2 regions of the Ideonella alba genome follow, and region 2 is predicted to be linked to the other one. Evidence: predicted binding sites of a transcription regulator. Region 2 holds the regulator's gene; the other holds the start of a gene.

Region 1 (3,394 bases), on a different contig from region 2:
CGCTGCTGGCCATCGGCGGCGCGGTGGCCACCGTGCCCGAGTTGCACCGCCATGTGGTGATCGAACACGGCTGGCTCAGCGATGCCGACTTCACCGGCTCGGTGGCCCTGGCCCAGGCCGCGCCGGGCCCCAACCTGCTGTTCGTCGCCGTGGTGGGCTACAACGTGGCCGGGCTGGCCGGCGCGCTGGCGGCGATGAGCGGCATGCTGCTGCCCAGCACGGTGCTGACGCTGGTGGTCTCGCGCTGGGGCTCGCGCCGCCGCGACACCCGCGGCGTGCGCGCCTTCGTGGCCGGCCTGGCGCCGGTGACGCTGGGCCTGGTGCTGGCCACCGGCTGGCTGCTGGCGCGCCCCACCTTGCAGCAACCGGCAGCCTGGCTGCTGGTGCTGGGCACGGTGCTGCTGGCCTGGCGCACCAAGCTCAACCCGCTGTGGCCGATCGCGGCCGGCGCGCTGGCGGGCGCGCTGGGCTGGGTCTGAGCGGGCTCAGTGCGGGTTGTCGAAGAAGACGTACTGGACATAATCGCCCAGCTCGAAATACACCCGCTTCTCGCCCTCGTCGACCTTGCCGTTGAGGTTCTCGTCGAGCACACCGTAGCCGAAGCGGTAGTGGCGCGGCAGGTTGTCGTCGGTGCCCAGTGCGGTGCTGAGCTTGTCGATCTTCAGGAAGCGCTTGACCACCTGGTTGCCGGCGTAGATCTCCAGCACGCCGTCGGTGCCGGTCCAGTTCTGGATCTCGCGCTTGATCTGGTTCTGCTTTTCCTGGGTGCAGCCGGCCACAGCCAGCAGCGCCACCAGGGCCAGCGCAAGGGCCTTGCTCATCGGGTGTCCTCGTCCTTGGTACCAAAGATCTTGTCGCCGGCATCGCCCAGGCCGGGGATGATGTAGCCGTGCTCGTTGAGGTGGCTGTCGATCGAGGCGGTCCAGCAGCGCACCTCGGGATGGGCCTTCTCCAGCGCCGCGATGCCCTCCGGCGCCGCCACCAGCACCAGCGCGCGGATGTCCTTGCAGCCGCGGCGCTTGAGCAGGTCAATCGTGGCGATCATCGAGCCGGCGGTGGCCAGCATCGGGTCGATGATCAGCGCGGTGCGCTCGTCCAGGTGGCCGACGAACTTCTCGAAGTAGTTCACCGGCTGCAGCGTTTCGTGGTCGCGCGCCAGGCCGACCACGCTGACCTTGGCGTTGGGGATCATGTCCAGCACGCCGTCGAGCATGCCCAGGCCGGCGCGCAGGATGGGCACCACCGTGACCTTGCGGCCGGCGATCTGGTCCACCTCGACCGGTCCGCTCCAGCAGTCGATCGTCACCTTGCCCAGCGGAAAGTCGGCCGTGGCCTCATAGGCCAGCAGGCGGGCCAGCTCGCCGGTGAGCTCGCGGAACTTCTTGGTCGAGATGTCTGCTTCGCGCAGCAGTCCGACCTTGTGGCGGACCAGCGGGTGGGGAACGGCAATGACGGGCATGGCGGCGTGGATCCGGGGGGCAGCGGCGGCCGGGCCGGCCGCCTGCGCCGGATTGTGGCCCTAAAGTGGTCGCCGGATCGGTCGATGACCGCGTTGAGCCGCACCAGATCGCGATCATGCCGACCTCGACCGACGACACCACCCTGCCCGCCGCCAGCATCCTGCTGGTCGACGACGAGCCCTCGGTGCTGAGCGCACTGCGCCGGCTGCTGCGCCCGCATGGCTACCGCCTGCAGCAGGCCACCTCGGGGGCCGAGGCGCTGGCGCTGCTGCGCGAGGCGCCGGTGGACCTGATCATCTCGGACATGCGCATGCCCGGCATGGACGGCGCGCAGTTCCTGGAGGCCTCGCGCGAGCCCGCCCCCGAAGCGGTGCGCATCCTGCTGACCGGCTACGCCGACATCTCGTCCACCGTGCAGGCGATCAACCGCGGCGAGCTGCACCGATACATCCAGAAGCCCTGGGACGACCAGGACATCCTGCTGATCGTGCGCCAGGCGCTGGAACGCCAGGGCCTGGAGCGGCGCAACCGCCAGCTGTCGGCCGAGAACGCCCGCCGCAACGAGGAACTGCGCCAGCTCAACGCCAGCCTCGAGGCCCGGGTCAAAGCCCGCACCGCCGAGATCGAGCAGATCAACGACATGCTCGAGAAGGCCTACGAGGAGCTCAACGAGAACTTCAAGCTGGCCGTCAACCTCTTCTCCGGCCTGATGGAGGCCCGCGAGGGCGGCATGGCCGGCCATGGCCGACGGGTGGCCGACCTGTCGCGCCGCGTGGCCATCAAGCTGGGGCTGTCCGAACGTGACCGTGAGGACGTCTACCTCGCCGCGCTGCTGCACGACCTGGGCAAGATGGGCTTCCCCGACGGCATGCTGCGCCGCCCGGTGTCGGTCTACAACCCCGAAGAGCTGGCCCGCTACCGCAAGCACCCGCTGGACGGCGAGGCCGCCCTGATGCCGCTGGCCAAGATGCACGGCGTGGCGCGCATGGTGCGCCAGCACCACGAACGCTACGACGGCAAGGGCTTTCCGGACGGCGTGGTGGGCGACGAGATCGTCCTGGGCGCCCGCATCATCGCCGCGGCCAGCGACTACGACGGCATGGTCACGGGCAGCCTGACCGAAAACGCCTACGGCCCGGATGCCGCGATGCAGTCCCTGCGCGGCAGCGCCGGCACCCGCTACGACCCCCGGGTGGTGGAAGCGCTGGAACAGGCCCTGGCCGAGCAGGCCCGCGAGATCAACACCGACCGCAAGGTCGACGTGCGCGAGTTGCAGCCTGGCATGGTGCTGGCGCGTGACCTGCTGTCGTCCAAGGGCGCCATCCTGCTGGCCGCCGGCTATGTGTTCGAGCCACGGGTGATCCGCCAGGTCAACGAGTTCGCCCAGCGCGAGGGCCTGCGCCTGAGCCTGTTCATCCGTGCCGAGTCCAGCACCCCGCACTTCGTCCGCCCGGCCCTGCCCGCCGTGGCCACCTCCTGATGAGCGACCTGCACCTGCCCTTTGCCGACGAGTTGCTCGCGCGCAGCCTGATCGATGCCCTGCCGGTGCCCGCCGCGCTGCACCGCGGCGACGCCTTGCTGGCTGCCAACACCGCGCTGCAGCGCCTGAGTGGCCTGGACGAGGACGCACTGCGCGCACTGCCGGCCGCCCAGCTGCTGGTCGAGACCGACCGCGCCGCACTGCAGGCCGCCGCCCGGGCCAGCCTGGCCGGACAGGAAACCCCCGCGCTGGCCAGCACCCTGCTGACGCGCGACGCCAGCGAGCGCCAGGTCGAGATCACCCAGCGCCTGGTCGTGCTGGGCGGCCAGCCGACGGTGCTGCTGACCTGCATCGACCACTCCGACATCCACCATGTGCAGAGCAGCCTGTTCGGCCTCAGCGACATGCTGCGTCAGATCGTCGACCACGCCCCGCTGGCCACCTTCGTGCTGGA
Region 2 (3,394 bases):
GGCAGCGGCCTTCGCCACCCGCTACGGCGCGTCCAACCTGGGCCTGATCACGCTGGACGCCTACCGCGTCGGCGCCCAGGAACAGCTGCGCACCTACGGTCGCATCCTCGGCGTGCCGGTGCACACCGCCCATGACCGCGCCTCGCTGGAGGACCTGCTGGAGCTGCTGGCCGGCAAGCGCATGGTGCTGATCGACACCGCTGGCATCGCCCAGCGCGACAGCCGCACCAAGGAACTGCTGGAGATGCTGTCGCACCCCAGCATCCAGCGCCTGCTGGTGGTCGATGCCTCGTCGCAGGGCGAGACCATCGACGAGGTCATCACCGCCTGGCGCGCCGCGCGCTGCAAGGGCGTGGTGCTGTCCAAGATCGACGAGGCCGTCAAGCTGGCGCCGGCGCTGGACGCCGTGATCCGCCACCGCCTGAAGGTGCTGGCCGTGGCCAATGGCCAGCGCGTGCCGGAGGACTGGCACCGCCTGTCCTCGAACGCCCTGGTGCAGCGCGCCATGAAGGCCACCGGCGCCGCCAGCTGGCGCCTGGAGCTGCCCGAGGTGCAACTGGTCTTTGCCACCGCACCGCGCGTGGCACCGACCCCGAGCCCGCTGTGAGGAACCCGGCCATGGGACGCAGCTTGAACGCCGGACGCCTGCACCGCCACGACCAGGCCGCCGGTCTGCGGGCGCTGTTCGGCCCCAGCGAGGCCCGCCTGGTGCCGCTGGTGGCCAACCCGCACCTGCGCAGCCACCCGATCCTGCTCGAGCGCCTGTGCTCGGCACTGTCCGAGCACGGCGCGCGCCTGCTGGTGATCGACGCCGCCGACACCTCGCCCGAGCCGCACGAGCTGTGCGAGGTCGACCTGGGCGCCTGCATCGAACGCCTGGGCCCGCGCGTGCATTACCTGGCCGCGCGCGGCCTGCCGCGCCGCCATGTGGATACCCGCGGCTCGGCCCAGGGCTGGCTGGCTGCGGTGGAAGCCGCCGCGGCGCCGGTGGACCTGGTGCTGCTGCACGCCACGGCGCGCGACATGACCCGACTGATCGGCGCCCGCGACGCCCGGCCGGTGCTGATGTGCGGCGTCGACCACGCCAGCCTGACCGACGCCTATGCCTCGATCAAGCTGCTCGCGCAGCGCCTGGCGCTGCGCAGCTTCGACCTGCTGGTCAGCGAGGACGGCCGCCCGCAGCGCGCCGCCGCGGCCGCCACCCGCCTGGCCGACACCGCCGACGTCTTCCTCGGCGCGGTGCAGCGCTCGCACGCCGCTGTCGACTGTCGCCAGCCCGCCCAGGCCAGCTTGCCGCAGGCCCTGCGCCAGCTGGCCCACGACCAACGCACGCGTGCCCCGCACGCGACCGACCCGGCCCCGGGGCCGCTGGTCCAGGCCGCCCTGTCGGGCGCCGACCAGCCCCCCCGGATCCCTTTCTGACAAGCGCCCACGGAGAGCGTCATGTACACCGCCAACGGCCGACTCGATACCAACACCCTGCTCAAGCAGCACAGCGGCCTGGTGCGCCGCCTGGCCCACCAGATGATCGCCAAGCTGCCCGCCAACGTCGAGATCGACGACCTGATCCAGGTCGGCATGATCGGTCTGCACGACGCGCTGGGCCGCTTCGACGCCGGCCAGGGCGTGCAGTTCGAGACCTTCGCCACCCAGCGCATCCGCGGCGCCATGCTCGACGAGCTGCGCGGCAGCGACTGGATGAGCCGCGGCAACCGCAAGCAGCAGCGCGACATCGAGGCCGCCGTCCACCGCCTGGAGCAGAAGCTGGGCCGGGCGCCGCAGGAAAGCGAGATCGCCGCCGAGATGGGCATCACGCTGGGCCAGTACCAGGACATCCTGACCAAGGTGCGCGGCACGCAGCTGGTCTACCTTGAGGACATGAGCGGCGACGAGGGCGGCGACGAGTTCCTCGACCGCCACGTGGCCAACGAGGACGCCAACCCGCTGGCCATGCTGCAGGACCACCGCATGCGCGAGGCCCTGGTCGAGGCGATCAAGCACCTGCCCGAGCGCGAGCAGTACGTGATGAGCATGTACTACGAGCACGACATGAACCTCAAGGAGATCGCCGCGGTGCTGGGCGTCACCGAGTCGCGGGTGTGCCAGCTGCACAGCCAGTCGATCGCACGCCTGAGGGTGAAACTGCGCGAGTGGTGAACGCTGGCCGGCCAGGCCAGACACCGCAGGTGATGTACAGGGGCGCTACGGGCGCCCCTCTTGCATTTGATGGCACCATCGGCGCGTTGCCACCGCGGAGACCCTGCATGCACCCCCTGGCCAACCTGGACGAGGTCGCGTTCGATGACATCGAGGACAACGGCCTCTACACCTCGCGCCGCGCCTGCTTCAGCGCCGCCATCGGCGCGCGCCAGCTGGGCTACAACCTGACCCTGCTGCCGCCGGGCAAGGCGCAGTGTCCCTTCCACAACCACCATGGCGAGGAAGAGATGTTCCTGATCCTGGAGGGCACGGGCGAGCTGCGCTTTGGCCCCCAGCGCCTGCCGCTGAAGCCCATGGACGTGGTGGCCTGTCCCACCGGCGGACCGGAGGTGGCGCACCAGATCATCAACACTGGCTCCGTGCCGATGCGCTACCTGGCGGTGTCCAACCGGGTGCCGCTGGAGCTGTGCGAGTACCCCGACTCGGGCAAGATCCTGGTCGCCTCCGACGGGCCGGATGGTCAGACCCGGCTGCGCAAGGTGATGCGCGCCGAGATGACGGTGGACTACTACGACCGCGAGCGCACCGACGCGCCCGGCGGCGCCCCGTGAGCGACCCGTGAGCGACCCCGGATTTCCGACCCTCCACACCGAGCGCCTGGTGCTGCGCGAGATCCTGCTGGCCGACGCGCCGGCCCTGCTGGCGGTGCATGGCGATGCGCAGGCGATGCGCTGGTTCGGCAGCGAGCCGCTGGCCGACCTGGCGGCGGCCGAGGGCCTGGTGGCGCTGTTCGCCGGCTGGCGCCGCCAGCCCAACCCCGGCACCCGCTGGGGACTGGCGCGGCGCAGCGATCCGCATCGCCTGCTGGGCAGTTGCGGGCTGTTCGGCTGGAATCGCCAGTGGCGCAAGTGCACGCTGGGCTACGAGCTGCACCCCTCGGCCCGCGGCCAGGGCCTGATGGACGAGGCGCTGCGCACGGTGCTGGACTGGGGCTTCGCGCAGATGCAGCTCAACCGCATCGAGGCCCAGGTGCACCCGGACAATGCCGCCTCACGGCGTTCGCTGCAGCGCCTGGGTTTCCAGGCCGAGGGCCTGATGCGCGAAGCCGGCCACTGGCATGGGTGCTACCACGACCTGATCGGCATGGGACTGCTGGCGCGCGACTGGCGCGCCGCAGGGGCGGCTCAGGCCTCGGCGTAGCCGCTGGAGCCGCGGCGGGCGGCCTGGCCGCTGG

The links. The regulator FliA, encoded in region 2, starts transcription of late flagellar genes. The targets are predictions, from matches to a motif close to CTAAAGTTTNNNNNNNNNNNGCCGNTA.
Region 1: a site for FliA is predicted at 1,520-1,546, ahead of nosR (response regulator c-di-GMP phosphodiesterase, NosR family). Genes of this name have one in related genera too.

The regions. Positions count from the first base shown of each region.
Region 1 is NZ_JAGQDD010000008.1:151,717-155,110, forward strand. It holds gene KAK03_RS12960 (chromate transporter) at 1-479, shown strand, start outside; gene KAK03_RS12965 (hypothetical protein) at 486-821, opposite strand; gene upp (uracil phosphoribosyltransferase) at 818-1,459, opposite strand; gene nosR (response regulator c-di-GMP phosphodiesterase, NosR family) at 1,576-2,940, shown strand; gene KAK03_RS12980 (PAS domain-containing sensor histidine kinase) at 2,940-3,394, shown strand, end outside.
Region 2 is NZ_JAGQDD010000002.1:202,929-206,322, forward strand. It holds gene flhF (flagellar biosynthesis GTPase FlhF) at 1-607, shown strand, start outside; gene KAK03_RS04630 (flagellar biosynthesis protein) at 619-1,422, shown strand; gene KAK03_RS04635 (RNA polymerase sigma factor FliA) at 1,444-2,157, shown strand; gene KAK03_RS04640 (cupin domain-containing protein) at 2,265-2,771, shown strand; gene KAK03_RS04645 (GNAT family N-acetyltransferase) at 2,779-3,360, shown strand; gene KAK03_RS04650 (hypothetical protein) at 3,345-3,394, opposite strand, start outside.